DNA from 3 places in the Methylibium petroleiphilum PM1 genome. Region 1 is predicted to be linked to each of the others. Evidence: predicted binding sites of a transcription regulator. Region 1 holds the regulator's gene; each other region holds the start of a gene.
What was found. The regulator FNR, encoded in region 1, switches genes on or off when oxygen is low (the NO sensors DNR and NnrR bind a similar motif). The targets are predictions, from matches to a motif close to TTGATNNNNATCAA.
Positions count from the first base shown of each region.

Region 2: MPE_RS17650 (universal stress protein) is a predicted target of FNR. The motif match lies at 6,585-6,598, and genes of this name have one in related genera.
Region 3: MPE_RS08545 (hemerythrin domain-containing protein) is a predicted target of FNR. The motif match lies at 7,725-7,738, and genes of this name have one in related genera.

Region 1 covers NC_008825.1:2,626,977-2,637,352, forward strand. Annotated here, with positions in the region: gene MPE_RS12425 (hypothetical protein) at 1-139, opposite strand, end outside; gene MPE_RS12430 (hypothetical protein) at 294-581, opposite strand; gene MPE_RS12435 (hypothetical protein) at 653-889, opposite strand; gene MPE_RS12440 (hypothetical protein) at 1,331-1,579, shown strand; gene icd (NADP-dependent isocitrate dehydrogenase) at 1,645-2,898, opposite strand; gene MPE_RS12450 (sulfite exporter TauE/SafE family protein) at 3,024-3,713, opposite strand; gene hemN (oxygen-independent coproporphyrinogen III oxidase) at 3,733-5,163, opposite strand; gene fnr (fumarate/nitrate reduction transcriptional regulator Fnr) at 5,340-6,071, shown strand; gene MPE_RS12465 (hypothetical protein) at 6,102-6,356, opposite strand; gene MPE_RS12470 (hypothetical protein) at 6,392-6,640, opposite strand; gene ccoG (cytochrome c oxidase accessory protein CcoG) at 6,665-8,149, opposite strand; gene ccoP (cytochrome-c oxidase, cbb3-type subunit III) at 8,181-9,104, opposite strand; gene MPE_RS12485 (cbb3-type cytochrome oxidase subunit 3) at 9,097-9,267, opposite strand; gene ccoO (cytochrome-c oxidase, cbb3-type subunit II) at 9,284-9,913, opposite strand; gene ccoN (cytochrome-c oxidase, cbb3-type subunit I) at 9,936-10,376, opposite strand, start outside.
Region 2 covers NC_008825.1:3,693,645-3,704,020, forward strand. Annotated here, with positions in the region: gene MPE_RS17610 (rhodanese-like domain-containing protein) at 1-287, shown strand, start outside; gene MPE_RS17615 (nuclear transport factor 2 family protein) at 319-792, opposite strand; gene cynS (cyanase) at 809-1,252, opposite strand; gene MPE_RS17625 (ABC transporter ATP-binding protein) at 1,324-2,250, opposite strand; gene ntrB (nitrate ABC transporter permease) at 2,560-3,447, opposite strand; gene MPE_RS17635 (CmpA/NrtA family ABC transporter substrate-binding protein) at 3,463-4,857, opposite strand; gene MPE_RS17640 (S1C family serine protease) at 4,964-6,046, opposite strand; gene MPE_RS17645 (TraR/DksA family transcriptional regulator) at 6,060-6,455, opposite strand; gene MPE_RS17650 (universal stress protein) at 6,664-7,107, shown strand; gene MPE_RS22885 (TraR/DksA family transcriptional regulator) at 7,127-7,495, shown strand; gene MPE_RS17660 (MgtC/SapB family protein) at 7,500-8,744, opposite strand; gene MPE_RS17665 (MBL fold metallo-hydrolase RNA specificity domain-containing protein) at 8,741-10,096, opposite strand; gene MPE_RS17670 (response regulator) at 10,234-10,376, opposite strand, start outside.
Region 3 covers NC_008825.1:1,814,884-1,825,259, forward strand. Annotated here, with positions in the region: gene MPE_RS08505 (SirB2 family protein) at 1-19, opposite strand, end outside; gene MPE_RS08510 (hypothetical protein) at 135-1,157, shown strand; gene MPE_RS08515 (Crp/Fnr family transcriptional regulator) at 1,208-1,906, opposite strand; gene MPE_RS08520 (anaerobic ribonucleoside-triphosphate reductase activating protein) at 1,974-2,645, opposite strand; gene nrdD (anaerobic ribonucleoside-triphosphate reductase) at 2,620-2,811, opposite strand; partial or broken gene MPE_RS08530 (ribonucleoside triphosphate reductase) at 2,808-4,562, opposite strand; gene MPE_RS08535 (hypothetical protein) at 4,810-5,229, shown strand; gene MPE_RS08540 (methyl-accepting chemotaxis protein) at 5,315-6,874, opposite strand; gene MPE_RS08545 (hemerythrin domain-containing protein) at 7,056-7,619, opposite strand; gene MPE_RS08550 (cupin domain-containing protein) at 7,771-8,106, shown strand; gene MPE_RS08555 (DUF8744 domain-containing protein) at 8,149-9,453, opposite strand; gene MPE_RS08560 (metal-sulfur cluster assembly factor) at 9,425-9,772, opposite strand; gene MPE_RS08565 (DUF2249 domain-containing protein) at 9,769-10,074, opposite strand; gene MPE_RS08570 (NnrS family protein) at 10,152-10,376, opposite strand, start outside.

The DNA of each region.
Region 1 (10,376 bases):
GACCCTGACGCAGGTCGAACGACGACACCAGCCAGCCCGCGCCCTGGGGGTCGGCGGGCGGCTCGGGACTGACCGGGACCACGCACTCCAGATCGGGCGACGGACGTGCGCGCTTTTTGGGGGACTTGAAGAATGCCATGGCTCCCTCTGCGGGGCGGCGCGCGAAACGCGCGTGCCGGCTGCGGGAAGAAGCATCGCAAATGCCGGGCCCGCTGCCGTCCCCCTCTCTGAGGGGCGGACACAATGCAACGGCCGTGCAGTGCGAAAGATGCCACGGCATGCCGGCGACCGGGCTACGTCCCGCCCGGCCCGCGACCGGCAGGCGGCGTCATGTCCAGCACGGCCGGGATCGTTTCCTCGGTGCTCACCAGGCCGGCGTGGATCGCCCGCAGAGCGGCCAGGCTGTCCACGTGCGGCAGCACGGTGTCCGCCCCGCAGATCGGGCACGCCGCCGTGCTGTCCTCGTGCAGCCAGAACACGATGTCGGCCGGGCGGAAGATGCCCAGGCACGAGAAGCAGCCGGCCACACGGGCGCGCGTCAGCTCGTCGCGGTTGTTGAAGGATTGGTAGCCGGCATCCATGTCGGTCGACACATTACAACGTGCGGCCCACCATCGGCAATCGGTTCGCAGCCCACCCGGCCAGCCTGCGCTCAGGGCCGTCGCCTGGCCGCCCTTCTTGCGGTGGAGAGCGCCTCCTGCAACTCCCCCGGCAGCGTATCGATCGGATGCTCGATCACGGTGAGGCCGGTGCGCAGTTCACGGGTCGAGTCCAGCCAGGTCGGATCGGAGGCCGCGGAATCGTCGAGTTCCAGATCGAGCGGCGCGGCCGACGGCTGCCGCGACGCTTCCACGGCGGACTTGCGGGAACGGAACCTGAACCAGGCCATCGGAAGCTCCGCGCCCGGCTTCAGTTGAAGACGAGGTAGAGGACCACCAGCACGATCGTCGGCACGCCCAGTATCCAGCCCAGAAAGTACTTGCCCATGTCGGCACTCCTTGGTTCTCTGAAGGAACCTCATGCTCGGACATCCGGACCGCGATGTCACAAGGACGCCGCCGCAAGCTCGCGTAGGACAAGCGCCCGGTGCTTGACGGTGGCGCCAGCGGAATCTCTCACGCCGGCCGCGTGGCCTGCGGAACGCCTGGACGCAGGCAATTCCCCTTCAAAAGGTGGCGCGGCAACCGACTGGCTCGTCGCCTGAGCGACGCACGCCCGTCGCTCCACCGCCTGCGTTTCAATCGCTCACGTGGGAACGCAAAACTGCAACGGATACTTCGAAGTGCCTCGTGGCCGCGAAGACTACGTCGATCCTGCCGGATTCCGCGCGATGGCCGATGAAGTCGATCGGCTGGAGCGTGCGATGGCACCGTGGCCGATCTGGATCCGCTCGCTGGCCCAGATCGCGTTCCTGCTCGCGGCGTTCGCGCACCGCGTTAGGCGCTGCATTCGCCGCAGGCGCCTGCCTGCCGCCGGCCGCCTCGCTCCCGAGCCCCGACAGGAACGCTGCCGCGAACGCGGTCCAGCGCGCCCGCAGTCCTGCATCGAGATCTTCGCGAGCCCGTATGCCGCAAGATGAAAAGCCCCAGGCAAATCAATGCACTGGGCCTGATATGTGGCTACCGGCACCTGCCGGCAGGCTCATCACATGTTGTCGATCATCACCTGCCCGAAGCCCGAGCAGCTGACCTGCGTGGCGCCGTCCAGCAAGCGCGCGAAGTCGTAGGTGACCTTCTTCGACAGGATCGACTTCTCCATCGACGAGATGACGAGGTCGGCCGCCTCGGTCCAGCCCATGTGGCGCAGCATCATCTCGGCCGACAGGATCTCGGAGCCCGGGTTCACGTAGTCCTTGCCGGCGTACTTGGGCGCGGTGCCGTGGGTGGCCTCGAACATCGCGATCGAGTCCGACAGGTTGGCCCCCGGCGCAATGCCGATGCCGCCCACCTGCGCGGCCAGCGCGTCGGACACGTAGTCCCCGTTCAGGTTGAGCGTGGCGATCACCGAGTACTCGGCCGGGCGCAGCAGGATCTGCTGCAGGAAGGCGTCGGCGATCGAGTCCTTGACGGTGATCTCCTTGCCGGTCTTCGGGTTCTTGAACTTGCACCACGGGCCGCCGTCGATCGGCTGCGCGCCGAACTCCTTCTGCGCCAGGCCATAGGCCCAATCGCGGAAACCGCCCTCGGTGAACTTCATGATGTTGCCCTTGTGCACGATGGTCACGCTGGGCTTGTCGTTATCGATCGCGTACTGGATGGCCTTGCGCACCAGGCGCTCGGTGCCCTCGCGCGACACCGGCTTGATGCCGATGCCCGATGTGGCGGGGAAGCGGATCTTCTTGACACCGAATTCGTCCTGCAGGATCTTGATGAGCTTCTTGGCCTTCTCGCTCTCGGCTTCGAACTCGATGCCGGCGTAGATGTCCTCCGAGTTCTCGCGGAAGATCACCATGTTGGTCTTGTGCGGCTCCTTCACCGGGCTCGGCACCCCCTCGAAGTACTGGATCGGGCGCAGGCAGACGTAGAGGTCGAGCTCCTGGCGCAACGCCACGTTGAGCGAGCGGATGCCACCACCCACGGGCGTGGTGAGCGGGCCCTTGATCGAGACCACGTACTCCTTCAGGACCTGCAGCGTCTCTTCCGGCAGCCAGACGTCGGGGCCGTAGACCTTGGTCGACTTCTCGCCGGCGTAGATCTCCATCCAGTGGATCTTGCGCTTGCCACCGTAGCTTTTCTCGACCGCCGCGTCGACCACCTTGATCATCACCGGCGTGATGTCGAAGCCGGTGCCGTCGCCCTCGATGAAGGGGATGATCGGCTGATCGGGCACGTTGAGCGAGAAATCGGCATTGACGGTGATCTTTTGGCCGTCGGCAGGCACCTTGATGTGCTGGTACATGGACTTGCGTCTCCGCTGGGTAAGGGGTCGGAAGGAACAGGGGGGGTGGCTTCGATTCTAGGCGAGCCATCGTGCGGTGCAGCGAGCCGCCGGACGGCGGCCGCGAGCACCATCGATCCGCTGCATCAGACCACCTTGCACCATGGCCCGGACGGACCGGTCAGCTGCAGCCAGATCGCCCATCCGCCAGCCATCACCAGCAGGGCACCGGTCCACCTCGCCGCGCTGGCGCCCTGCCCCAGTCGACCGAGCACGCCGCGGCCGAACAGCAAGGCCAGCCCGCCGCCCAGCGCGAAGGCGAGCATGACCGCAGCGCCCGCCAGCGGCCCGTCGGCCAGCGCCGCAACGACCAGCGCCGAATAGAGCAGGCCGCAAGGCCAGGCCGCCCACAGCGCTCCGGCCGTACCGGCCCAGCCCCAGCCGCGCCGCCGCCCCTTCGCAGGGAGCGGCCCGAGCATGGGGACGGCCACGCCGGGTGCGGAGCCGGTGCCCAGCACGATGCGGGGCATGCGTCCGGCCACCAGCAGCCACAGGCCAAACACCACCACGGTCACCTGCAGCAGGGTCCACAGCGGCCGCAACCAGCGGGTGGCCTGGGCCAGTTCGGCCATCCATCCAGCCCCGGTGGCCACCAGCGCCCCCGCCAGGCCGTAGGACAGCAGGCGCCCCAGATGCAGGGCGGCGGCGGCCCGCGCAGGCCGTGCGCCACCGCAGGACCGCTCGATCGCCGCGCAGGGCGCGGCGCACATCGCGGCACAGTGCGGACTGCCCGCGATGCCGATCGCCAGCCCGGCCGCCACCAGCGAGAGGCTCATGCCGTGACTGTCCCTTGCGTCAGATCAGCCGCGAATAGCGTTCGCGATCGCGGTCGGCCTGCAGGTGACGATCGAACACCATCGCCACGGCGCGCACGAAGTACCAGCCCAGCGGGGTGAGCTGGATCGCGTCGTCGTCGATCTCGATCAGCCCCTGCCCGGCCAGTGGCTGCAGCCGGCGCAGTTCGGCCTCGAAGTAGCGGCGGAAATCGAGCAGGTGAGCCAGTTCGATGGATTCGAACACCACCCGCCCCTGGCACATCAGCGCCATGATCACCGAGCGGCGCACCACGTCGTCGCGCGTCAGCACGAGGCCGCGCACCACCGGCAGTTCCCCGGAGCGCAGGGCGTCCTGGTACTCCGGCAGCGTCTTCGCATTCTGGCTGTAGGTCGCACCGATGCGGCCGATGGCCGAGACGCCCAGGCCGATCAGGTCGCAGTCGGGCTGGGTGCTGTAGCCCTGGAAATTGCGGTGCAGCCGGCCCTGCCGCTTGGCCGCGGCCAGCGCGTCACCCGGCAGGGCGAAGTGGTCCATGCCGATGTAGTCGTAACCGTGCGCCAGGAAGGCGGCGATCGCGTTCGACAGCATCGTCACGCGCTGGGCGGTGCCTGGCAGGTCTGCCGCATGGATGCGCCGCTGCGGCTTGAAGCGCTGCGGCAGGTGCGCATAGCTGTAGAGCGCCACGCGGTCCGGCCGCAACCGCGCCACCTGCTCCACCGTCCGGGCCAGCGAGGCCGGGGTCTGCTTGGGCAGGCCGTGGATCAGGTCGACGTTGATCGAATCGAAGCCCAATGCGCGCGCGCTGGCGATCAGTGCCTCCACCTGCTCGGCCGGCTGCACGCGATGCACCGCGTGCTGCACTTCGGGGTCGAAGTCCTGCACGCCGAAGCTCAGGCGGTTGAAACCCAGCGCCTTCAGGTGCGCCAGCCGCGAGGCACTGACGGTGCGCGGGTCGACCTCGATCGAGCATTCGGCCTGCGGCTGCAGGTCGAAGGCACCGCGCAGCAGGGCCATCAGCTGCGACAGCTCCGTATCGTCCAGGAAGGTCGGCGTACCGCCGCCGAGGTGCAGCTGACTGACGCGCTGGCGGCTGCCGATCACGTCCTGGTGCAATGCCACCTCGCGGCCCAGCCACTCCAGGTACTCGGTGCCGCGCCGGTGCTGCCGGGTGATCACCTTGTTACAGGCGCAGTAGTAGCAGACCGACTCGCAGAATGGGATGTGAACGTAGATCGACAGCGGTGTGCCGCCGCCCACCGCGCCGGCCGCCGGGGCTCCGCTGCGGCGCTGGCCCAGGGCCTGCCGGTACTGAGCGGGGCCGAAGGCCTCCACGAAGCGGTCGGCGGTCGGGTAGGAGGTGTAGCGCGGCCCACCGGCGTCCAGACGACTCAGGAGTTCCTCGCTCGGCGCAGCCGGTTCCAGCATGTCGGTCAGGGTCGGAGGGGGCATGTCCGGACTGTGCCGAGGGCCTCTCACCGGGCTCTTGATCTGGGTCAAGGCCGGTCGCCGGTGGCCTCCGACAATCCATGCACAGCTTGAGGTCGATCATGCAACTTGCCCCTCACGACGCCGCCGCCGACTCACATGCTCCATCGCGGGCCGCGCACAAGATCATAATGAAGCGCATGGAACGCGAACCGATCCGCATCGAGGCCCTCAAGGTCGCATGCTCCAGTTGCAACCTGCGCGAGCTCTGCCTGCCGGTGGGGCTGTCGGACGACGATCTCGACCACCTCGACCAGCTGGTGGGCAGCCGCCGCCCCGTGAAGCGCGGCGACACGCTGTTCCACGCCGGGGATCGCTTCGAGTCGCTTTATGCGGTGCGCACCGGCTTCTTCAAGACCTGCGTGTCCGCCGACGATGGCCGTGACCAGGTGACCGGCTTCCAGATGGCCGGCGAACTGCTGGGACTGGACGGCATCAGCACCGACCGCCATGCCTGCGACGCGGTGGCGCTGGAGGACTCCCAGGTCTGCCAGATCCCCTACTCGCAGCTCGAGAAGCTGTCGCGCGAATCCACGCCGCTGCAGCACCAGTTCCACAAGATCATGAGCCGCGAGATCGTGCGCGACCACGGCGTGATGCTGCTGCTCGGCAGCATGCGGGCCGAGGAGCGGCTCGCGGCCTTCCTGCTGAACCTCACGCAACGCCTGCAGGCACGCGGCTTCTCGGCCTCGTCGCTCGTGCTGCGCATGACGCGCGAGGAGATCGGCAGCTACCTCGGTCTCAAGCTGGAGACCGTGAGCCGCACCTTCTCGAAGTTCCAGGACGAAGGCCTGCTCGAGGTTAAGCAGCGCGACATCCGCGTGCTCGACGAATCCGGGCTGCGCCGGCTCGTCAACGGCCCGGCCTGCTGAAGGTTCGCCGCCTGCCTCGCCCGGCGCGACTCAGGGCCAGCGGCGCGGCTCGGTATTGGCCGGCTCCGGCATTGCCAGCAGCAGCGTCAACATCGACGTCAGCGCGCACACGGTCCAGAACGCGAAGAAGGCCAGCGTGTAGACGCCAGCCGGCGACACCGTCTCCAGCGCGCGCCCGACCCAGCCGCTCAGTTCCGCCGGGTCGGCTGCGCTGAACACCAGGACCTCCAGCACACCCGCCATCAGGAACGACGGCCAGACGATCCACAGCGTGCGTTGTCTCATCGTCGCGAGCTCCGGGTCGACGGGCGGCACCACGTTCAGCGCTCGGGACGCGGCGTGGCCGCATGGTTGCGCGCCTGCACTGCCGGCGTGTCGCTGCCCAGCGGTTCGCTGCTGCGGCTGAGCACCGGGTCGCTGCCACGCACGGCGATCACGGCAGTGACGATGCCAGCCACCACGACCGCCAGCGGGCCGCCCAGCACCAGCCACAGCATGGGCTCGCGCCACCAGGGCAGCGGCCGCTCGGGCGCGGGCGTCGGGCGGGTTGCGTTCTCGTTCGGGGTCATGGGTTGCTCCGGAGAGGGCCGCGTTCAGCGCGGCACGACGAAGGTGGATTTCTCGGACACGCTGGCCGCCGGCTGCATGCCGTCGGCCTCGCGGATGATCTCGAAGCGCAGGGGGTGGGCGCCGGGGCCCAGGGCCGCGGCGCTCTGCGGCGGCACTTGCACCGCGACAGGCACCCAGCGCGACTCGGCCGGGGCCAGCCGCACCTCGTCACGCACCTGCGCCTGCGCGCCGGCGATGCCGCTCACCACCACCCGGTAGCGCTGCTCCGACTCGGTGGCGTTCATGATCTGCAACCGGTAGACGTTCTCGATGCGCCCTTCGTCGACCAGCCTTGCCAACGTACCGCGGTCGCGCACCACGTCGACGCGCATCGGGCTGCGCAGCACGAGACTGGTGACGAAGCCGACCGAGATCAGCAGCAGGATCACGCCGTAGACCAGCACGCGCGGACGGAACACACGCCGCCAGTCCAGCCTGCTCTGGCCGGCAGTCAGGCCGTTCTGCGTCGCATAGCGGATCAGTCCGCGCGGATACGCCATCTTGTCCATCACGCCGTTGCACACGTCGATGCAGGCGGCACAGCCGATGCACTCGTATTGCAGCCCCTCGCGGATGTCGATGCCGGTCGGGCAGACCTGCACGCACAGCGTGCAGTCGATGCAGTCGCCTTTGCCCTGGGCGGCCAGCGCGTCGTGCGCCAGGCTGCGCGGGCGCGAGCCGCGCGGCTCTCCGCGCCCGCCGTCATAGCTGATGATCAGGGTGTCGTGGTCGAACATCGCGCTCTGGAAGCGCGCGTACGGGCACATGTACTTGCACACCTGCTCGCGCATGAAGCCGGCGTTGCCATAGGTCGCGAAGCCGTAGAACAGCACCCAGAACGCTTCCCAGGGGCCGGGCCCGGCCGACCCCGGGCCGGCCAGACCGATCAGCGCGAGCACCTCGCCGCCCAGTTCGCGGATCGGCGTGAAGTAGCCGACGAAGGTGAAGCCGGTCCACAGGCCGATCGCCAGCCACACCGCGTGCTTGGCCGACCGGCGGGCCAGCTTCGCGGCGCCCCAGGGCGCGGCATCGAGCTTCAGGCGCGCCTGGCGGTCGCCCTCGATATGGTGCTCGACCCACATGAAGATCTCGGTGTAGACCGTCTGCGGGCAGGCGTAGCCGCACCACAGGCGGCCTGCCACCGCGGTGAACAGGAACAGCCCGTAAGCCGACAGGATGAGCAGGCCCGTCAGGTAGATGAAGTCCTGCGGGTAGAGCACCAGGTCGAAGATGTAGAAGCGCCGTGCGCCCAGGTCGAACAGCACCGCCGGGCGGCCGTTCCAGGGCAGCCAGGGCAGCCCGTAGAACACCAGCTGCGTGAGCCACACCAGCGCCCAGCGCCACGCAGCGAACCAGCCATGCACCGAGCGTGCGTGGATGGTCGCCTGCTTCGCATACAGCGAGACCATCTCGCCGGTGTCGTCGGACACCGGCGCGATCGGGATCACGCGTGACGCCGGTCGACTCATCGACAACTCGCGCCAGGGCGGCGGCGGGGACTCATTTCGCTGCGGCCGTTGTCGTGGCCCCGCCGTTCGAGAGCCCCCAGACGTAGGCGGCGAGCACCTGGATCTGCGCATCGCTCAGCCGCCCGGCGTGCGCCGGCATCAGGTTGGTCTTGCCTTCGTTGATCATCCGGACCACCGCCTCCTCGCCCCAGCCGTGCAGCCAGATCCGATCGCTGAGGTTGGGCGCGCCGAGCGCCGGGTTGCCCTTGCCGCCCGGGCCGTGGCAGGCTGCGCAGGCCGTGAACTTGGTGCGTCCGATCTGGGCCGCGATGCTGTCGTGCGGGCTGCCCGAAAGGCTCAGCACGTAGTTCGCGACATTGCGCACATCGTCGGCGCTGCCGACTGCCGCCGCCATCGGCGGCATCATGCCCTGGCGCCCCTGGGCGATCGATTGCGCAATCTGCTCGGGCGACCCGCCGTGCAGCCAGTCGGTATCGGTCAGGTTCGGAAAGCCCTTGCTGCCCCGCGCGTCGGAACCGTGGCACTGCGCGCAGTTGTTGATGAACAGCCGCTCGCCCAGCGCATGGGCCTGCGGGTCACGCGCCAGTTCGGCGGCCGACATCGTGGTGAAGCGCGCGTAGAGAGGCTCCACTTGGGCGCGACCGCGCGCCATCTCCGATTCGTACTCCGACTGCGAGGTCCAGCGCAGCTGGCCTGGGTGGGTGCCCAGCCCCGGATAGAGCACCAGATAGAGCGCACCGAACAACACCGTCAGCACGAACAGCCCCATCCACCACAGCGGCAGCGGGTTGTTCAGCTCGCGCAGATCCTCGTCCCAGACATGGCCCGTGGTGTTGTCGCCGGCCATCACCTTGCGGCGGCTGGCGATGAATAGCAGCACCAGGCACGCCGCGAGGCCGGCGATCGTGACGATGGCGATGAACAGCGGCCAACCGACCGCGACGAAATCACTCATGACGGCCCCCCAGCCGGGTTGCGGCCTCGTCGGCCGCGAACGGCAGACGGGCAGCTTCTTCGAAGCTCTCATTGCGCCGACGCGACAAGGTCCAGGCGACGATGCCGATGAAGACCAGGAAGGACAGCAGCGTCACGGCTGCCCGCAATTCGTTCAGGCTCATTTCGTGCGTCCCCTTCTCACTTCACCGCGGTGCCGAGCACCTGGAGATAGGCCACGAGCGCGTCGAGCTCGGTCTTGCCCTTGACGTCCTCGCCGGCCTGCGCCAGCTCGGCGTCGGTGTACGGCGCGCCCAGGGTTCGCAGCGCGCGCAGCTTTCCAGGCATCTCGGCCGGATCGAGCGCCGCCTTGGCGAGCCAGGGATAGGCGGGCATGTTGGACTCGGGCACCAGGTCGCGCGGGTTCGCGAGGTGCAGGCGATGCCACTCGTCGCTGTAGCGCCCGCCGACCCGGTGCAGGTCGGGACCGGTGCGCTTGCTGCCCCACTGGAACGGCCGGTCGTAGACGAACTCGCCCGCCACCGAGTAGTGGCCGTAGCGCAGCGTCTCGGCGCGGAACGGCCGGATCATCTGCGAGTGGCAGTTGTAGCAACCCTCGCGCACGTAGACGTCGCGGCCGGCCACCTGCAGGGCCGTGTAGGGCTTGAGGCCGGGCACCGGCTCGGTGGTGCTGCGCTGGAAGAACAGCGGCACGATCTCGACCAGGCCGCCGACAGCCACCACCACCAGGATCAGCACGATCATCAGCCAGTTGGTGGTCTCGATGCGCTCGTGGCCACGGGCCGGCGCTGCGTTGTGTTCGTTGCTCATGTCATCGGGTCCTCGGCAGGGTTCAGGCGCGCGCCAGCGCGGTGGGCACCGGCACAAGCGCGCGGCGGCCCGCCTTCACGGTCATCACCACGTTCCAGGCCATCAGCAGCATCCCGCTCAGGTACAGCAGGCCGCCGAGCAGGCGCACCACGTAGAACGGAAAGGTCGCCTTCACGCTCTCGACGAAGCTGTAGACCAGCGTGCCGTCAGGGTTGATGGCGCGCCACATCAGGCCCTGCATCACGCCGGCGATCCACATCGCGGCGATGTAGAGCACGACGCCGATGGTCGCGATCCAGAAGTGCAGCTCGATCGCCCGCACGCTGTACATCTCCTTGCGGCCGAACATGCGCGGGATCAGGTAGTACAGCGAGCCCATCGAGATGAAGCCCACCCAGCCGAGCGCGCCGCTGTGCACGTGTCCGACGGTCCAATCGGTGTAGTGGGAGAGCGCGTTGACGGT
Region 2 (10,376 bases), 1.1 Mb from region 1:
CCGGCCAGGCCCTGCTGATCGACATCCGCGAACCGGACGAGCACGCCGCGACCGGCGTCGCGCCGGGCGCACTGCGCCTGCCACTGAGCCAGATCAAGGAGCGGCAGTCCGAGATCCCGCGCGATCCGGCCCGGCCGGTGCTGCTGATCTGCCGCACGCAGAACCGCTCCAGCAAGCTGGCCGCGATGCTGCAGGCGCAGGGCTACACCAACGTGAGCTATGTGGACGGCGGCATGAAGGAGTGGACCGGGCGCCACTTCCCGACCGAGGCGCCGCCACCACGCTGAACGCGCGGTGCGCGCGAGCGACGCCGCCGCGTCAGAGCCCCAGTTCGCTCAAGCCGGCGTGATCGTCGGGGCGCCGTCCGAGCGGCCACTTGAAGAGACGCTGGCCCTCGACGATCGGCAGGTCGTTGATGCTCGCGTAGCGGCGTGCCATCAGGCCTTGCGGCGTGAACTCCCAGTTCTCGTTGCCATAGCTGCGGAACCACTGGCCCGAGTCGTCGCGCCATTCGTAGGCGAAACGCACCGCGATACGCGGGCCGTCGCAGGCCCACAGCTCCTTGATCAGCCGGTAGTCCAGCTCGCGCGCCCACTTGCGCTGCAGGAAGGCGCGCACCTGCTCGCGGCCGAACGGGAATTCGCTTCGGTTGCGCCAGCGCGTGTCCTCGGTATAGACGCGCACCACCACGTCGGGATCGCGGGTGTTCCAGGCGTCCTCGGCCAGGCGCACCTTCCGGCTTGCGCTCTCCACGGTGAAGGGCGGAACGGGCGGTCGGGTCTCGGTGGTCATGACGCAGATCCTGCCGTCAGTATGTTTTGTAGGGAAGGAACTTCCCGCTCATCGTGATGCTGACCCGGTCGCCGGCAGGGTGGGGCTCGCGCTGCAGGTCCATCTTGAAATCGATCGCGCTCATGATGCCGTCGCCGAACTCCTCGTGGATCAGTTCCTTGAAGGTCGTGCCGTACACGCTGACCAGTTCGTAGAAGCGGTAGATCAGCGGGTCGGTGGGCACGGTGGTGGGCAGCGAGCCCTTGTAGGGCACCACCATCAGCCACTTCTGTTCGGCATCGCTGAGGCTGAAGATCTCGCCGACGATGCCGGCCTGCTCCTTCGTCAGCGTCATCTGGCCGAGGCAGGCCGCCGTCGTCCATTCCTTGCTGAGGCCGACCTTGGCGGCGATATCGGACCACTTCAGGCCCTTGGCCACCTTGGTGGCGACGATCTTTTCGGTGACTTCGAGACGGCTCATGGCGTGCTCCGGTGGGGTGGGACAAAGGGAGGGGTGATCGAGGGCGTGCGTGGACGAGCGGATGACATCGCTCACACCACTCGCTGCAGCGGCACCCGGTTCGGCGAGGCCACGCCGGTGACCAGCGCGGCGGGTTCGGTGTCGGCCTCCGGCCAGGCATCGACGCCCGGATGCACTTCGGGTGGAAACGCCGGCGCGCGACCGTGCGCCAGGTCCTTCGAGCGCGCGACGAGGAAGTCGACCAGGTGGTTGCGGATGCGGTAGTACTGCGGGTCGTGGTGCAGCGTGGCGCGCTGGCGGTCGCGCGGCATGGTGTTGCGCACGATCTCGGCCACCCGCGCCTGCGGGCCGTTGCTCATCAGCAGGATCTTGTCGGCCAGCAGGATGGCCTCGTCGACGTCGTGCGTGATCATGAAGACGGTCTGGTGCGTCTCGGCGCAGATCTTCAGCAGTTCGTCCTGGATGCTGCCGCGCGTCAGCGCGTCGAGCGCACCGAAGGGTTCGTCGAGCAGCAGCATCTTGGGTTCGATCGCGAAGGCGCGCGCGATGCCCACGCGCTGCTTCATGCCGCCCGACAGGGCCGACGGTTTCTTGTCGATGGCATGCCCCAGGCCGACCATCGTCACGTACTTCTCGACCTGCGCCTCGACCTGCGACGCGGCCCAGTCGGGCCACTTGCTGCGCACCGCGAAGGCGATGTTGCGGCGCACGCTGAGCCAGGGCATCAGCGCATGGCCCTGGAAGACCACGCCACGCTCGAGGCTCGGGCCGGCGACCTCGCGGCCGTCCATGAACACGTGGCCGGCGCTCGCCTGCTCCAGGCCCGCGAGCACGTTGAGGATGGTGGTCTTGCCGCAACCGCTGTGGCCGACGATGCAGACGAACTCGCCCTTCGCAACGCCGAAGTTGACGCCGTCGAACACCGGCTCGGAGGAGCCGGGGTAGGTCTTGGCCAGGCCCTCGATCTTGAGGAAGGGGGTGGGTGAGTTCATGGGCATGGGCCGGTCTTGCGCATCTGGCTTGCTTGCACCGAGCACGCAAGGGTGAGGCTGAGGCCGCGGTCGCTTCGCTGGGGTACCAGAGGCGCGCCCGCGGCCTCAGCCTCACCCTTGCCAGACGCACCGTGCGTTGCAGTGGTCGAATCCCTCCGCTGCATCCCGGCCCGAGGGCGGTGGGCTGTGCGGGCGCCCTCGCGGAGCGAGCAGCGCAGCGGACCTTCGCCGGCAGGCGAAGGCGGCACAGTGAAGCTCGCGCAGGCCACCGCCCTCGGGCCGCACGCCGAAGCGGCCCGCGAACAACGAAGGAGGTCAATCCACATACGTCACCGCCTTCTGCGCCCGCGCGAACAGCAGGTCCAGCAGCATGCCGACCACACCGATCACCAGGATCGCGAAGATCACGTTGGTGAGCGACAGGTTGTTCCACTCGTTCCACACGAAGTAGCCGATGCCGGTGCCGCCGACCAGCATCTCGGCGGCCACGATCACCAGCCAGGCGATGCCCATGCTGATGCGCATGCCCGTCAGGATGGTGGGCGCCGCCGCCGGGAGGATCACCTCGAAGGCCTTGCGCAGCGGGCTCACCTCCAGCGTCCTGGCCACGTTGAGCCATTCGCGCCGCACGCCGGCCACGCCGAAGGCGGTGTTGATCAACATCGGCCAGACCGAGCAGATGAAGATCACGAAGATGCCGCTGATCGACGAGTCCTTGATCGTGTAGAGCGCCAGCGGCATCCAGGCCAGCGGCGAGATCGGCTTGAGCACCTGGATGAACGGATCGAGCGCACGGTAGACCAGCGGGCTCATGCCGATCAGGAAGCCCAGCGGGATCGCGACCAGGGCCGCCAGCGCGAAGCCCAGCCCCACCCGCCCCAGCGAATAGGCAAGCTGCAGGCCGATCCCCTTGTCGTTCGGGCCGTTGTCGTAGAACGGGCGCGACAGGTGCTCGACCATCTTGCTGCCCAGCTGGGCCGGTGTCGGGAAGCCGGAGCGGCCGGCGGTCGAGCCGGCCTCGGCACCCGGCTCCTTGCCGAGCAGGCGGGCGTACTCGATCTGTTCCGGCGTCATCGTCGCGGCCGGCGCCGCCGCGCTGCCCGCCGCCGGCCGCGTGGCGAGCTGCCACACGCCCAGCAGCAGCGCGAGGATCAGCGCAGACAGCAGGCCGGCGCGCAGGTCGAGCGAACGGGTTCCGTCCATGGCCGTCCGATCCGCTCAGGTGCGCTTGATCGCGAAGCTGCCGAGGTAGGGCTCGGGCTGCTCGGGGTCGAACACCTTGCCCATGATCGTGAACTTCGGGTACGCGCCGTCGGGCACCTTCTGGTCGAGCTGCTTCATCGTCTTCCTGGCGTCGGTCAGCAGGAACACCTTCTCGGCGATCTGCCGGTAGTTCACGTCGCCCTTCACGTAGCCCCAGCGCTTCATCTGCGTGAGCATCCACACGGCCATGCTCTGCCAGGGGATGGGGTCGAAGTCGGCGCGGTCGGGCACGTTCCTCACGTTGCCCAGGCCGTCGGCGAACCGGCCGGTCAGCACCTGCGCCACCACCGTCTCGGGCTGGTTCAGGTAGGCCTGCGGCGAGATCACCTTGGCGATCAGCTCGCGGTTCTCGGGCTTGCGTGCCATCGCCGCGGCGGTGAGCACCGCGCGGTAGAGCGCCGCGAAGGTGTTGGGGTTCTGCTGGATGAACTCGGTGCTGGTGCCGAAGGCGCAGCACGGGTGGCCGTTCCACAGGTCCTTGGTCAGCAGGTGCAGGAAGCCCACCTCCTCGAACACCGCTCGCTGGTTGAAGGGATCCGGGCCGAGGTAGCCGTCGATGTTGCCGGCGCGCAGGTTGGCCACCATCTCCGGCGGCGGCACCACGCGGATCTGGATGTCGCGGTCCGGGTCCAGCCCGGCCTCGGCCACGTAGTAGCGCAGCAGGAAGTTGTGCATCGAGTACTCGAACGGCACCGCGAACTTGAAGCCCTTCCAGTCCTTCGGGTCGCGCTTGTCCTTGTGCTTGACGTGCAGCGTGATCGCCTGGCCGTTGGTGTTCTGGATCGTCGCCACGTTCATCGGCGTGGCGTTGGAGCCCACGCCCATGCTGATGGCCAGCGGCATCGGGCTCAGGAAGTGCGTGGCGTCGTACTCCTTGTTGAGCATCTTGTCGCGGATCAGCGCCCAGCCGGCCGTCTTGACCACCTGCACATTGAGGCCCTGCTTCGAGTAGAAGCCCAGCGGGTGGGCCATGATCAGCGGCGTGGCGCAGGTGATCGGGATGAAGCCGATCTTCAGGTCCTTCTTCTCGGGCGCCGCGGCGGCCTGCGCCAGGGCCTGCAGCGGGGCGATCGGCAGCACGCTGGCAATGGCCGCCATCGCCGTGCCCTTGCCCACCGCACGCAGGAAACGGCGCCGCACCGCATCCTGCGGGAACAGCGCCTTCACCAGCGTGGCCTCGACGAAGGCATTCGAGTCGGCCTCGAAGTCGGCCGTCTCGCTGCGGCGGCGCAGCTCGGTGCTGGCGTCCTCGGCCGCGTGCTCGGCGGCGGAGCCGTGGCGGCCGCAGCTGCACCGCATCAGCAGCGGCCGGTCGGCATCGTACGGGTCGATATCGCGCGCATCACTCATCGGGCACCCCTTGCGTTGTGGCTCGGGATCGATGCTAGGGAAGGCGTGTGCCGCGCGCGATCGTGCGCAGCGGCGATGTTTTGTAGGGGAGGCCCTACACGGCGGCCTACTGCAGGCGCAGCTCCAGGTAGGCCTGCTCGCGGAACACGGTCAGCGTCGTGCCGCTGACCGAGCGCCAGGCCAGCAGCGCCCGCGCCAGGTCACCGCTGTGGCCGATGGGACGGCCGTTCATGCCGACGATGATGTCGCCCACCTGCAGGCCGATGCGCTCGGCCAGCGAGTCCAGGCCGACCTCGCCGACGCGCGCCCCGGACGCATAGGCCCGGCGCGCGTCCAGCGCGACGAAAGGCGCCACGTCGTCGAACTCGGCGCCCAGCCGAGGCCGGGCAACGTGGCCCTGGTCGCGCAGCTCGCCGACGATCTGCATCACGATCTCGATCGGGATCGACAGGCTCACGCCGCCGGAGCCCTCGGCGCCGACGACGGTGCGGGTGTTCATGCCGACGATCGCGCCGCTGCCGTCGAGCAGCGGTCCGCCCGAGTTGCCCGGGTTGAGGGCGAGGTCGCTCTGGATGAACAGCAGCTCCTGGTCCTCCGCGAAATGACGGTCGGTCCCGCCGACGATGCCGGCCACCACCGACCGGTTCAGTCCGTAGGGCTCACCCACCGCCAGCACCCAGTCGCCTGGCCGCAGCGCCGCCGAACGGCCCTGTGGCGGCGGCTCCGGGAGCACGAGCGGCACGCGCAGCAGCGCGATGTCGGCCATCTCGTCCTCGCCCACCAGCGTGGCGGCGACGATGCGCCGGTCCGGCAGCCGGACCGCAATGCGCTGGCTGCCGGCCACCGCATGCGAGGCCGTGACGATCAGGCCCTCGGCGCCGGAGATCACGAAGCCGGCGCCGATGCGGTCGGCCACGCGTCCTGCACCGACGCGACGCCGGGCCTCGGGCTTCTGCAGTTCGGCGGCCGAATACTCCAGGCCGACACCGAACACGCCCACCGCCGCCGAGAGCCCCTGCCGCAGGGCCGGCGCAAAGCTTGCCGGCGGCATGCGCGGCGGGTCCGCATCGGGCGCCTTCGGGTGGGCACACGACGTCAGCAGCGCGGACGCACCGGCCGCGGCGAGCGCCGCCGCTCCCACTGTGCGGCACCAGCGGGCCTTCGCGCCGCTCACCCGGCCCGAGGCCACGGATCGCGGCGGTTCATGAATAGGCCGCACGCCCGGCATGGTGTTCGTGTTCGTGTTCGTGCTCGCAATCATCGCAGCGGCTGGCCTGTGGCCGCTCGATCAGGCGCGCCGGCTCGATCGGTGCGCCGCATTCGACGCAATGACCATAGCGCCCGGTCTCGAACCGCGCGAGCGCCGCGCGCACCTCGCCGAGCACGACCGCGTCGGGCCGCGGCGCGGCGGATTCGGCGATGGCTGCACCATCGCACAGGCGGGTGGTGATCGTCTCGGCCATGTCCACCAGACGGCGCTCCAGGTCGATCAAGCGGTGCCGCAACAGGCTGCGGGTCGGTTCCTGGAGCCCGGCGGGGCAGACACCGCGAGGCGCGCCGGAGCTCACCGTCCGAAGAGTCGTCAGCGTCGGGCGCATGGAGTACCTCCGATTCCTTGCTCGCGCTCCGTGCGCGGCGTCCGGAACACTCTAGCCAGCCCCCCGCGCCGTGGCTTGCGCTGCATCAAGCACGCCGCCCGAAGGACCACGCGCCCGCAGCCTCTGCACTTGATCCTGGACAAGTCCGGGCGCCGTCGCGGCTCCTAGACTGGAACGACTGGCGGGCTTCCGATCGAGGCACCTTCTCATGTTCAAGCACCTTCTGGTTCCCGTCGACGGCAGCGCGCTGTCGGAACGCGCGATGCAGGCGAGCATCGACTTCGCCCGCCAGCTCGGCGCGTCGATCACCGCGTTCATCGCCGAGCCGCCCACACCCCCCGCGGGTTCGACCCACAGCGCGGCCCGCTATCTGCGCGACCTGGAGACCCACGCCCAGGTCGCGGCCGAGCATGCACGCGGCGTGCTGTCGGCGTTCGAGCGGCGCGCCAGCGACGCCGGCATTCCGTTCGACGGCTGCTTCGCGCAGGCCCACGAGATCGACGCCGCCATTGCGGACGCCGCACGCCAGCGCGGCTGCGATCTGATCGTGATGGTGACGCACGGTCGCGGACTGTTCGGCGAGTGGCTGTTCGGCTCGCAGACCCGGGGCGTGATGGTGCGCAGCAAGCTGCCGCTGCTGATGCTGCATTGAAATCTCGAGGACCCTCCGCATGAACACCCGACCCTGCGCGGACCTCCGCGACGACCTGCTGGCCCGCGAGGCCCGACTGCGCGATGAGCTGCGCGCCCACCGCGCCCGGCTGCTCGAGCCCGCGGCGGCCACCGGCAACACCTTCGTCGCCGGCAGCGAAGGCGCGGCGGCCGACGCCGAAGACGAGCTCGACATCACGCTGATCAGCCACTGGCAGCGCGAGCTCGACGAGGTGAGCGCCGCGCTGCAGCGGCTGAACACCGGCAGCTACGGTCACTGCGAGCGCTGCGGCGAGCCGATCGGTCTGCCGCGGCTTCGTGCGCTGCCCGAGGCCCGCCACTGCCTGGACTGCCAGGAGCAGGCCGACCGGGCGGTCCATCGCACCTGACGGCTCACCACCACGCGACGCTCCAGGCGAGCGCCAGGCTGACGGTCAGCGCCAGCCCGACGCGCAGTGCGTAGGCACGACCTCCTGCCACCATCGCCACACCGCAGCGCGTCATCGTGTTGGCGCTGACGGCGAGCAGAACGCCGTGCAGCAGGGCCTCGGTCGGCAGTTCGCCCGCCGCGTGCAGCGCGGCCAGCGATGCGATCGGCGCATGCGCATCGACCAGCGCGGCGAGCACCACGCTCAGCTCCAGTCCGACATCGCCGTAGTGGCGTTGCGCATTGCCCACCAGCAGCGCGACCAGGCCGAGCGTCAGTGCCACCGCGAGGGCTTCCCGCGGTCGCAGCGCGCTGCGCGGCGGACCCGCCGGCGGTTCGTGCACCGCCCCGGCCGTGCGCAGCGACAGCAGCCCGACCGCCAGCGCACCCGCCGCACCGGCCAGCGCCGGCAGCAGCAGCGCCGCCGCGGCCGGTGGCGACAGCAGGACGCTGATCAGCAACGCCTGCAACCAGGTGGCCACACCCGACAACACCGCCCCACCCGCCAGCAGCGCCGCCTGCTCGGGCCGCTCGCGCGCCCGGCCGCCGAGCGAGGCCACCGTGGCAGTGCTCGACACGAAGCCCGACACCAGCCCGGCTGCCAGCACGCCGCCCCGCGGTCCCAGCGCACGCAGCGCCACCTGGCCTGCCGCCTGCATCGCCAGGATCAGCAGCACCAGGGCGGCGAGCGGGCGGGGATCGATCCCTCCCAGGGCATCGAGCGATCGCGCCGGGATCAGGGGCAGCACGATGAGCGCCAGCGCCGTCAGCAGCAGCCCATCGTGCAACTCCTGCTCGCTGAGCAGCTCGGTTGCGAAGCGGTGCAGGCGTTCACGTGCTGCCAGCAGCACCGCCAGCCCCGCACCGCAGGCCGCCCCGAGGGCCGGCGAGAGGACCGACTGCACGCCGATCAGGTAGGTGGTGAACAGCGCCAGCTCGGTCGTCAGGCCAGGATCGCGCGAACGGCTCTTCGCGTGCGACAGCGCGGCCAGCCCGGCCACCAGCAGGGCGCCGACGATCACCAGCCCGGGCACCGGCACCCACTGCGCCAGGCCGCCGGTGGCGGCCGCGACGGCAAAGCTGCGCAGGCCCGCGGCTTCGCGGTCCCGACCGCGGCCCTTGCGGCGCTCGCGCTCGACGCCGATCAGCAGGCCGGCACCGAGGGCCACCGCGAGGCCGAGGGCACCGTCCGGCAGCGTGACCCCGCTCACAGGTCCAGCGCCGCGCCGTGTTCCGGCACCGACACGCGCCAGCCCAGTTCGTCCTGGATGCGCAGCCGCAGCGTGTCGGCCGCCACCGGCTCGCCGTGGACGACGAAGCAGCGCTCGGGCGGTGTCTCGAAGCCGCGCAACCACTCCATCAGCCCGTCGGCATCGGCATGGCCGGAGAAGCCTTCGAGGTGGCTCACGGTGGCCTTCACCGCGACGTACTCGCCGTGGATCTTGACCTCGCGCGCACCGCCCACCAGCGCCGCGCCGCGCGTGCCGCCGACCTGGAAGCCGGGGAACACGATGTGGTTGCGCGGGTTGGGCGCCAGCGCCTTCAGGTGGTGCAGCACGCGCCCGCCGGTGGCCATGCCGCTGGCCGAGATGATGACCTTGGGCCAGCGCTGGCGCGTCAGGCGCTCGGACGCCTCGGGCCCGGCGACCAGCGTCACATCGTCGGTCAGCGTGGCCGCCTCGCGCGGCGTGATGCGCAGCAGCTTGCGGTGGCGCTGGTACAGCGCGGTCGCGGTGCTCGCCATCGGGCTGTCTAGAAAGAGCGGCAGGTCGGCCGGGATCTCGCCGGCCGCCTTGAGCCGCTGCAGCACCAGCAGCAGGGCCTGCGCGCGACCGACGGCGAACGACGGCAGCAGCACGCTGCCGCCGCGGCGCACCGTGGCACGCACGATCTCGCCCAGATGCGCCTGCACGTCGTCGCGCGGATGGCAGCGGTTGCCATAGGTCGACTCGATCAGCAGCACATCGGCCTGCGCCACGCGGCCCGGCGCGGGCATCAGCAGGTCGTCGCCGCGACCGAGATCGCCCGAGAACACCAGCGTGCGGCCGTTCGCGCGCACGCTCACCGACATCGCCCCCAGCAGGTGGCCGGCGGGGGTGAACTCGATGCGGGCGTCGCCGACGCGCACACCGCGCCCGGCCGGGGCCACGCCGATGCGGGCGATGGCGCGCTTGGCGTCGGCCACGCCGTACAGCGGCAGGGCCGGCGCATGCCGCGACCAGCCGCCGCGGTTGGCGCGGCGTGCGTCCTCCTCCTGCAGGTGGGCGCTGTCGAGCAGCAGCACCTCGGCGAGGTCGCGCGTGGCGGCGGAGGCATACACCGGGCCCTTGAATCCCTGCCTCACCAGCACCGGCAGCCAGCCGCAGTGGTCGAGGTGGGCGTGGCTCAGCACGACCGCGTCGATCTGCGCCGGCGGCACCGCCAGCGGCGCCCAGTTGCGCTCGCGCAGCGTCTTGTAGCCCTGGAACAGGCCGCAGTCGAGCAGCACGCGCGCGCCGCCCATCTCGACCAGGTGCTTCGAGCCGGTGACGGTGTCGGCGGCGCCGAGGAAGGTGAGCTTCATGCGCGTCGGTGGCCCGCGGGCCAGTGCATCGGACACGCCGCACTCTGGCACAGCCGGCGCGCAACGGCGCCGCGACTCGCCGGCGGCTGACCTGGATCAAGCTCACGTTCCGCCACCGGCCGCCCGGCCGCGCGCCGTCAGACCTGCATCAGCTCCTGCCGCACCGCGTACAACGCCAGCTCCACGTCGTTGCGCACCCCGGTCTTCTCGAGGATGCGGGCGCGGTAGGTGCTCACCGTGTTGGACGACAGCACCAGCTGCTCGGCGATCTCGCCGACGC
Region 3 (10,376 bases), 810 kb from region 1:
ACTGCGACAGCCACTCCATAACGAAGGCGATTCTGCGGCGAGCCGGGTGCCGCAGCCCTTGATCCTGTTCAAGGACATTCCCGAAGGCCTCTCCGACGATGCCCTTCCCGCCCCGGAGCCCGGAAAGAGATGCCATGGCCAGCCCCTCGCCCACGACCCCGTCGCCCAGCGCCTGCGCGGGCCTGCGGCGGGCCTTGCTGCACGAGGGGCGGTCGGGTTTCCCGATCGAGCCCTCGCCGTTCCAGGCCCTGGTGCGCCGCCACGGTGGCAGCCCGCGCGAGCTGTTGCTGCACTGCCAGGCGCTGCAGGCCGAAGGCGCGGTGGCGGGCCTGCGCCCGCGCTGGCGGCCGGGCCTGGCCTCGGCGGCGGTGCGGCTGCTGGCCCACGGGCCCGGCCCGCTGGCGCAGCCGCCCGCGGGTTTGCGGGCGCTGCCTGGCGCCATGGCCTGGGCCGTGGTGGAAGGCCCGCCGGCTGGGCCCGCGGCAGGCTGGCAGCCGCCTCTGGGATGGGTGGACCTGGCGGCCATCGATGCGGCAGCCGCGCAGCAGCAGGCCGAGGCCGTGCAGTGCCTGGCGCCTGCCCTGGCGTGGGCCGCATGGTCGAGCGCGCCCGCCGGCACGGACGCGGCCGCCACGGGCTGCCGCTGCGGCCGCGGCGAGGGCCCTTGCCAGGCCCGTGCGCTCGCAGCGGCCTGCGAGCGTGGCTTGCCGATGCTGGCGCACCCCTACCGCGCCGTGGGCCGCGGGCTCGGTATCAGCGAACGCGAGGTCGTGCAGGCGCTGCGGCGCTGGCGCACCAGCGGGCAGCTCGCGGGCGTGGGCTTTGCCGAGCCCGTGCCCGACGGCCCGGTGCTCGAATGGCACGCGGCCTACACGTCGGCGGCCCTGGAGCCGGCGTTGCGCGATGCGATCGCGGGCCACGCCAGCGTCGGCCGGCTGGTCACGGCACCGGTGTCGGCGGGGGCTGCGCCGGCGGGGCTGGCTGCCCTGGCCCAGCTGGTGGCGCCGGGCAGCGCCACGCCCACCCGCCTGGCCGAGCAGCTGGCCCACGCGGGCCTGGGTCGCGGCCTGCTCGGGGTGATGCAGGTGCGGTGCACCCGGCTGCGCCAGGAGCCGATGCTGTTTGCGCCCGTGGAGCCGGCCGCCGCGGGGGCCTGAGCGGCACCGCGGCAGCGCGGCGCCAGCCCGTCGATCAGCCGATCAGCCGATCAGCCGGGATAGGCCGCCAGGCGGCCAGCATCCAGGATGTGGATGTCGCGGCGGTCGACGCGGATCAACCCCGCGTCCTCCAGTTCGCGCAGCACCCGGCTGAAGTACTCCGGCGTCAGGCTCAAGCGGGAGGCCAGCACCGACTTGCTCACCGGCAGCGAAACCGTGCCCGGTACGCCCTCAGCCGCCGCCGCGTCGTCGCGCGGGTTCAGCAGGTAGCCGATGACGCGCTGCACGCCGTTCTGCAGCGCATAGGCTTGAACGTCCTGCACCAGGCCGTGCAGGCGCCGGGACAGGCCGGCCAGCATGCGCAGCGACAGCTGCGGGTCGCGCGCCAGCTCGGCCATCACCGCGCGCCGGCTGACCGACACCAGCAGCGTGTCCACCAGCGCCTGCGCGCTCACCATGCAGGGCTTGCCCAGGAACATCAGCGCCTCGGCGAAGCTGCCGCCGGGGCCGATGATCTCGACGATCTTTTCCTGGCCCGTGGGCGAGGCCACGAACAGCTTGACCTGGCCCCCGGCGATGACGTGGAAGTGCTCGCAGGGGTCGCCCTGCTGGAACACCAGCTGCCCGCGGTCGAACTGCCGCAGCACGCTTCCGGCGCCCAGGTTCTGCAGGCTCTGTTCGTCGGCGTCGCTGAAGAGCGGCAGGCGCGCCAGGTAGCGGACGATGTCGAAGCGGCGGGTCTCGAGCACGGGTGGTGGCCTCGGCAGATGAGGCCTGCATGCTGCGCCGGCCCCGGGGTCTGCGCCTTGACGGCCCTCAATGGCGGACGAGGCCGGCGGCCAGGCTCGGCCGCGTTGGGGGCTGGCCCGGCTGCACCACGGTGTCTGGCGCGCCGCCGCGGGCGAGTTCCTGGCGCAGGGTCTGCAGCTCCTCGGCCGAGATCCACTGCGGGTGCACCGTGGTGCGCAACTGCACGGCCATGCCCGACTGCAGCAGCAGCGCCAGGCTGCGCGCCACCGCACCGGCGGCGCCGTGGACGCCCGTGATGCGGTCGTGCTGGGCGCCGCCGTCGTGCAGCGGTGCCTTGATGTCCAGGCCCACCCAGTCGAGCGATGGCAGCACCGCCTGCAGCCGCCGCGGCGCCATGCCGGCGGTGTGCAGGCCGGTGCGGAAGCCCAGGGCCCGCACGGCATCCAGCGCGGCGGGCAGGGCGGGGTCGAGCGTGGGCTCGCCGCCGCTGAAGACCACCGCGTCCAGCAGCCCGCGGCGCGTGCGCAGCCAGTCGTGCACCTCGGCCCAATGCGGGATGCCGGGGGCGGGCTGGCGGCCCTGCAGCTGCGGGTTGTGGCAGTACACGCAACGCCAGGCGCAGCCCTGCACGAACACCACGGCCGCCAGGGCGCCGGGGTAGTCGATGCTGGTGAAGCGTTGCAGGCCGCCGATGCGCAGCGCCGCGGCGCCCTCAGCGCGTGGGCTGCAGGCCGGCACGGCGCTCCTCGAAGTGGCGGCGCTCGAGGAACTCGCCCTGCTTGCCGGTGTTGAAGCTGGCCACCGGGCGGTGGTAGCCCATCACGCGCGTCCAGACCTCGCAGCGCTGGCGCTCGTGCTCGGCCAGCTCGAGGGTCTCGGGGTTGGGCGGGGTGCTGGTCATCATGCGGTTTCTCCTTCGGGGGTGGGCTGTGGCGCGAGGGCCTGGCGCTTCATCGCCAGCCGCTCCTCGTCACAGGTCGGGCAGAACTCGTGGCGCCCGGCCAGGTAGCCGTGTCTGGGGCAGATGCTGAAGGTGGGCGTCACCGTCACGTAGGGCAGGCGGAAGTTCGTGAGCGCGCGCCGCACCAGCGTGCGGCAGGCGTCGGCGCTGGACAGCGGCTCGCTCATGTACAGGTGCAGCACGGTGCCGCCGGTGTACAGGCGCTACAGCGGCTCCTGCCGCGCCAGGGCCTCGAAGGGGTCGTCGGTGAAGCCCACCGGCAACTGCGAGCTGTTGGTGTAGTACGGGTGCTCGTCGGTGCCGGCCTGCAGGATGCCGGGGAAGCGCTTGCGGTCCTCCTTGGCAAAGCGGTAGGTCGTGCCTTCGGCGGGCGTGGCTTCCAGGTTGTAGAGGTGGCCGGTTTCCTCCTGGAACTGCACCATGCGCTCGCGCACGCGGTGCAGCAGCCGCAGGGCCAGCGCCTCGCCGGCGGGCGTGGTGATGTCGTCGGCGCCGCCGCTGAAGTTGCGCACCATCTCGTTGAGGCCATTCACGCCCAGCGTGCTGAAGTGGTTGCGCAGCGTGCCCAAGTAGCGCCGGGTGTACGGGAACAGGCCCTGGTCCATGAGCCGCTGGATGAACTTGCGCTTGATCTCCAGGCTCTGCCGGCCCAGCTCCAGCAGCGCATCCAGCCGCGCCATCAGCGCGGGTTCGTCGCCCGCGTGCAGGAAGCCCAGCCGCGCGCAGTTGACCGTGACCACGCCCACCGAGCCCGTCTGCTCGGCGCTGCCGAAAAGGCCGTTGCCGCGCTTGAGCAGTTCGCGCAGGTCGAGCTGCAGGCGGCAGCACATGCTGCGCACCATGTGCGGCTCCAGGTCGCTGTTCACGAAGTTCTGGAAGTAGGGCAGGCCGTAGCGCGCCGTCATCGCGAACAGGCGTTCGGCGTTGGGCGAATGCCAGTCGAAGCCCTTGGTGATGTTGTAGGTGGGGATGGGAAAGGTGAAGACGCGGCCCTTGGCGTCGCCCGCGCTCATGACCTCGATGTAGGCGCGGTTGATGAGGTCCATCTCGGCCTGCAGATCGCCGTAGCAGAAGGGCTGCTCCTCGCCGGCGATCACCGGCACCTGCTCCTTCAGGTCGTCGGGGCAGGTCCAGTCGAAGGTGAGGTTGGTGAACGGCGTCTGCGTGCCCCAGCGGCTGGGCACGTTGAGGTTGTAGATGAGCTCCTGGATGCACTGGCGCACCTGCTCGTACGTCAGCGCGTCCTTGCGCACGAAGGGCGCCAGGTAGGTGTCGAAGCTGCTGAAGGCCTGGGCACCGGCCCACTCGTTCTGCAGCGTGCCCAGGAAGTTGACGATCTGGCCCACCGCGCTGCTCAGGTGCTTCGGCGGCCCGGCCTCCACCTTGCCCGGCACGCCGTTCAGGCCCTCGTGCAGCAGCGTGCGCAGGCTCCAGCCGGCGCAGTAGCCGCTGAGCATGTCGAGGTCGTGGATGTGGAGGTCGGCCTCGCGGTGGGCGCGGCCGACGACCGGCGGATAGACGTGGTCGAGCCAGTGGTTGGCCACCACCTTGCCGCTGACGTTGAGGATCAGCCCGCCTAGGCTGTAGCCCTGGTTGGCGTTGGCGCGGATGCGCCAGTCGCGCTGCTGCAGGTACTCGTCCATCGTGGCCTGCACGTCGACCAGGCTCCTGTGCGCATCGCGCTGCTGCACCAGCTGCGCGGCGGCCTCGAGGGGAACGACGCGGTCGTCGCGCTTGGCGACGAGGGCGGGGGGGCGTGGTGGGAACATCGGCGGGCTCTACCGGTAGTGGTGGAGCGACACCTTAGACACTACCGGTAGTGTCCACAAGCGTGAGCGCGGCCCGCGGCAGCCCGGAACGACGCTGCCTTGACCGAACGCAAACCCAGGCGTGGCCGGTTGCAGCGCCAACGCTGCGCCGAAGGCCTTCAGGCCCGCAACAATGGCCTTCCCGATCCTCGACCTGCCCACCCCGATGCACATCGCCAGCTTCGCCGACCTGCTGCAGGCCGCCACCCAGCAGCCCCAGCCCCAGCGGCTGCTCTTCGTCTTCACCCGTGCCGAGCTGCCCGAAGGCGCCACGCCGGCCCAGCGCGCACGCTTCGAGGCCGGCGAGGGCGGCGAACTGGCGCCGCTGATGTGCGTGGACAAGTCGCCCGCCGAGCTGCCTTCGTTCGCGGCGCTGCAGGCCGAGGCGCGCCAGGCCGGGCCGGCCTGGGACATCGTGTTCGTCGCCGCCATGGCCGATCGCCCCGGGGCCGCCGACGAAGCCCTGCAGCGCATGGTGGACGCCGTGAAGCAGGGCCGCATCGAGGGCTTCCTGGCCTTCGACGCCGTCGGCGAGCCGGTGCACTTCGGCTGAGGCCGCCGGCGGCCACGCCCCGGGCCTGAGCAGACTGCACCGGCCCCAGACGGGGCCCCGTTCAGGCCCGTGCTCAGGCCCGTGTTCAGGCCGCGACCGCAGCACCCACCCGGAACACGCCCACCGCCGCCACCATCTGCTCGGCCTGGTGCTTCAGGCTGTCGGAGGCCGCGGCGCTCTCCTCTACCAGCGCCGCGTTCTGTTGCGTCACCTGGTCGAGCTGCGTCACCGCCTGGTTGACCTGCTCGATGCCGCGCGACTGCTCGTCGGCCGCGCCGCTGATCTGCGCCACGGTGTCGCTCACGCTGCGCACGCGGGCCACGATGGCGTCGATCTGCTGCGTGGCCTGCGCCACGCTGGCCTGGCCGTGGCTCACGCTTTCCACGCTGCCGGCCACCAGCTCCTTGATCGAGCGCGCCGCCTCGGCGCTGCGTTGTGCCAGCGCCCGCACCTCCGACGCCACCACCGCGAAGCCGCGGCCGTGCTCGCCGGCGCGCGCCGCTTCCACCGCGGCGTTGAGCGCCAGGATGTTGGTCTGGAAGGCGATGCCGTCGATGACGGCGTTGATCTCGCCGATGCGGCGGCTGGCCTCGCTGATGCGCTGCATGGTCTGGCCCACGGTCTGCATCAGCTCGCCACCCTGCGCGGCCTCGTCGCGCGCCTGCTGGGCGAGGCTGGACGCGCTGCGCGCGGCGTCGGCGCTGTGGCGCACGGTGCCGGCCAGCTGCTCCATCGAGGCCGCGGTCTGCTGCAGGTTGGAGGCCTGCTCCTCGGTGCGCTGCGAGAGGTCGGTGGTGCCGGTGGCGATCTGCGACGAGCCCGTGGCGATGCTCTCGCTGGCCTCGCGCACGCGGCCCACCAGCCGCGTGAGGATCTGGTCCATCTGCGCCAGGGCGTGCATCAGGCGGCCGGGCTCGCCGCCCTGGCGGGACTCCAGGCGATGGCCCAGCTCGCCCGAGGCCACGCGTTCGGCCACGGCCACGGCCTGTTCGATGGGCCGCGCGATGGCGCGGGCCAGCCAGGTGCCCAGCCCCGCCGCGGCCGCCAGCATGCCCAGGCCGAGCACGCCCAGGCCGATCAGCGCCTGGTGGATGCGGGCCGCGACCTCGGCCCCCGTCTCGCGGGCCAGCCGGGCCTGGAACTGCGACATGTCCAGCACGCGCTGCTGCAGCGCGTCGAGCGCCGGCAGGGTGCTGCCCAGCAGCTGCGCCTGGGCGGCCTCACGCTGGCCGGCCTTGAGCAGGCGGTCGACCTCGGAGAACGCGGTCACGTAGGCCACGCGCGCTGTCTTCATCGCGGCCAGCTTCTCGCGCCCGTCGGGCAGCGTGACCAGACGCTCGAGCGTGGCCATGGCCTCGTCGATGCCCTGGCGGTTGGCGGCGATGCGCTCGCGCACGGCCGCGGCGGCGGAGCCCTCGACGAAGAACAGCTCCATCGTGCGCCGGGCGTTGGCGCGGGTGAGCGTGTCGATGCTGGCGGCGGCGCCGGCCTTGACCCATTCACCCTGCACGATGCGGTCGACGGCGTCGCCGGTGCGTTGCAGGGCCAGCAGCGCCAGGCCGGCCATCACGGCGGCCAGGACGAGCAGGGTGCCGAAGCCGACGCCGATGCGGCGGGCGATGGTCAGGCGCTGGATCCAGTTCATGGTGGCGCCCTCCTTGGGCGCGGCAGGTTCTGATTCGTTGGCGACGCGGCGGCGCCGTGTCGGCATGCCGGACGTATCGGCCCTGCCGGCCGGTGTGTTGAGTGCTCCGGGCGGCCTGTTCGGCGGGTTCTTGATGGAGCGCAAACGTGCTGCAGAAACAGCGGCGCGGCGGGGTCGCGGCTCAGCCCGGCGGCGGCCGGCGCGGGGCCGCCGCGAAGGGCGCGAACAGCTGCGTCTCCTCGAGCGCGGCGTGCTCGGCCAGCTCGGTGAGAAAGCGTTCGAGCAGCGCCCCGAGCGGCGCCGTGGTGGCGACCGGTGGCGCCGGTGGCTCGTGCAGCAGCGCCTGGTGCAGCGCGCGCAGCGTGGCCACGGTGGCTTCGTGCGCGGCGTGCTCGCGGGTGATGTCGTCGATCAGCACGCCGATCAGCGCGTTGCCGCCTTGGTCGATCATGGGGAAGAGGCGCATCTCCTCCTTGAACATGTGGCGCTCCAGCTCGGCGGCGAAGGCCGCCAGGTGCCGCGCCATCGCCATGGCTGGCGGCGAGGGTGGCAGGGCGGCGAGCAGGCCCTGCAGAGCCGCCAGGTCGCGCCGATGGCCTTCGTGGAAGCGCTCCACGATGTGCTCGGCCAGCGACGCGCCGGTGGTTTGAGCACCTCTCACGCCGGCGTGGGCTCGGGCATCGCCATCCGCCGCAGCACCGGCGCGAGGAAGGGCGCCGATCGGGCGGGCGGTGGGGATGTTCATGGGGTGGTCGTCGCGGGTAGGGGCTTCGGGCCTGTGGGCAGGGCGCTGTGCGAGCATCGGCCGCACAGGGCGTCGTGATGCTGAGGTGTCCCAGTACCCGCCGCCTTGAACTGGATCAGGGCGCGTCGACCGCGCGAAAGGAGCCCGCCCGATGGCCCAAGCCCATGCCCGACCCGGCGAGGTCGTGCGACTCGCGCCCTACGGCGAGCGCCTGGCCGAACACCGCACCACGGCCATCCTGAAGGCCGAGCAGCTGGAGCTCGTGCGCATCGTGCTGCCCGCCGGGCGCGGCCTGCCCGAGCACCGCGCGCCGGGCGAGATCACCGTCTTGTGCCTGGAAGGCCGCATCGCCTTCGACACGCCGGCGGGCCGCCAGGTGATGCAGGCCGGCGACCTGATCCACCTGCCGCGCCAGGAGCCGCACGCGCTGCTGGCGCTGGAGAACGCGTCGGCGCTGGTGACGCTGTGCATCGCGCGCACGGCCTGAACCTCAGGGCTCGCGAGCCAGGCGCCTGGGGTGCGGCGAGGCCTAGGCAGCGGCCCTGCGGCCGTCGCAGGCGCTGCGCCGCCGCACCAGCGACATCACCGTGGCGATGAAGGCCGCGATGGCCAGCACCGACAGCCAGGCGCCCGCCTGCCGCAGGCCGGCGCTGCCGGCCAGGCCGCCGGCCACGCGCAGCGCCACCGAGGCGTGCAGCAACACGAGCGGCGCAAACAGCCGGGGCGCAAACGGCACGGCCACACGCAGCACGGCCGGCAGGATGATGGGCGCGTGGCCAAGGACCATCGAGAACACGAAGCCCAGCAGCAGCGCATGCAGCGCGGCGTCCCAGGTGGCGGTGCCGGGCTGCAGGCCCTGCGTGGCCATCAGCCCGCCCGCTAGGCCCAGCCAGGCGTAGCCAGCCAGCAGGCACAGCGCCACGTAGCGGGGCAGGCCGCGCTGGCGCACGGTGCGGCGGGCGAGGTCGTGGCGCCACAGCCAGATCGCCAGGCCCAGCAGGGCTGCGCCGAAGCCGCGGGCGCCGGCCTTGGCCCAGACGGTGGCCGTCGAGCCCGGCGCCAGGGCATCCGGGGCCACCGGGTTGCCTGCCAGCACGCCCAGGGTGTGCACCAGCAGCGCCAGAGCCACTGAGGCCATCAGCACGGCAAAGCCGGCGGCCGCACCCGGCGGGCGCGGGGCCAGGCGGCTGAGCTCCAGCCGCTCGCCCGCGATGGTGAGCACCAGGAAAGCCAGCCACCACGGTACCACCGCGGCCACGCTGGCACTGGCCAGCAGCAGCGCGTTGCCGCAAGCCCAGGCGGCGGCGGCCAGCGCCAGCACGCTGACGACGGGCTCGGGCTGGCGGCGCCAGATGGCCAGCGTGGCCAGCAGCAGGGCCAGTGCGGCGAGCAGCCACAGGGCGGCGGCGGCAACGGCCAGGCCTGCCAGCTGGGCCGCTGTGCCCAGGGCCGCCAGCAGCGGCATGGCGTAGGGCAGTGCGCGCCGCGGCCAAGCGGCCTGTCGAGGCAGCGCCGTGACCAGGGCGACGGCGCGTTCAAGCGAAATGACGACACCGAAGAAGCCGCAGACCATCAGCGCCCCGTGGCCGACGGCGGCGCGGGCCAGCGCGGCCGGCGGGGCCTCGGGCACCCAGGCGCCCAGACGCCACAGCCCGGCAGCCAGGCCGAACAGCATCGCCAGCAACCCGGGCAGCAGCAGGGGCAGGCGCTGCCAGGCGGGGCCGCGGCGCGGTGGTGGCGACGGGGCGGCGAGGGCCGGCTTCACGACGACGCCACCCGCTCGGCCGGCTGCCCGCTGCGGCGGGCTAATGGTCGTGTTCAGGGTGGTACTCATTCTCGGGATCCCAACCGAGCTGCTCCCGCGCCGCGGGGCTGAGCCGGCTGGGGTGCCAGGCGGGCTCGTCGAGCACCTGCACCTGCACGGCCTGGTCGGCGCCGACGGCGGCTTGCAGCTCGGCCTCCGCGTCCTCGGCGATCAGCCCCGCCATCGGGCAGGCGGCGCTGGTCATGATGAGGTCCAGCGCCACGGCGTCCGCGTCGTCGCGCAGGCCTTCCACCAGCCCCATGTCGACGATGTTGATGCCCGACTCGGGGTCGATCACGCGTTCCAGCGCGGCGCGCAGCGCGGGGGGCCAAGTGGCGGGGGCGTTCATGGCGAACACTGGCAGTGGCCGCAGCAGCCGCTGGTGTCGCCCAACGGCTGGCCCTCGGCCACGCGGCCGATGCGCACCTGCCAGACGGCGGGCCCCTGCTGCAGGTAACGCCAGTCGAACTGGCCGGTGCGCGTGCGGTCGAACTGAAAGAACAGCGGCAGCGGGTCGTGGTCGTTGACGATCTCGAACGCATCACCCGGGGCGAGTGCGTCGAAGGTGCCGAAGATCAACGGGTGGCGCTGCGGCGGTGGCACGGTGCGCACGTCGATCGAGCGGGGTTCGGCGATGAGGGTGTCGGACATGGCGGTCAAGGGCAGGATTGAGGAACGCGCCCATTGAGCCCGCTCGGCGCCCGGCCTGCCTTGACCCGGTTCAAGAATCAGCCCGGCCGCCCGTCGGCCCGCGGCCGGCCCATCCAGCGGCCGTAGCGCAGCGCCCAGCCCACCGCGGCCGCGGCCCAGGCAAAGGCGGCCAGCAGCAGCAGCGCCACGGGCGCGTCGGGCCACAGCGCCGACAGCACACGCGCCACCGCCGCCAGTTGCACCGCGCCGTACAGCAGCAGCGCGGGCCCGTCGGCCACCAGCGGCCGGCCGCTGTGGCCGGC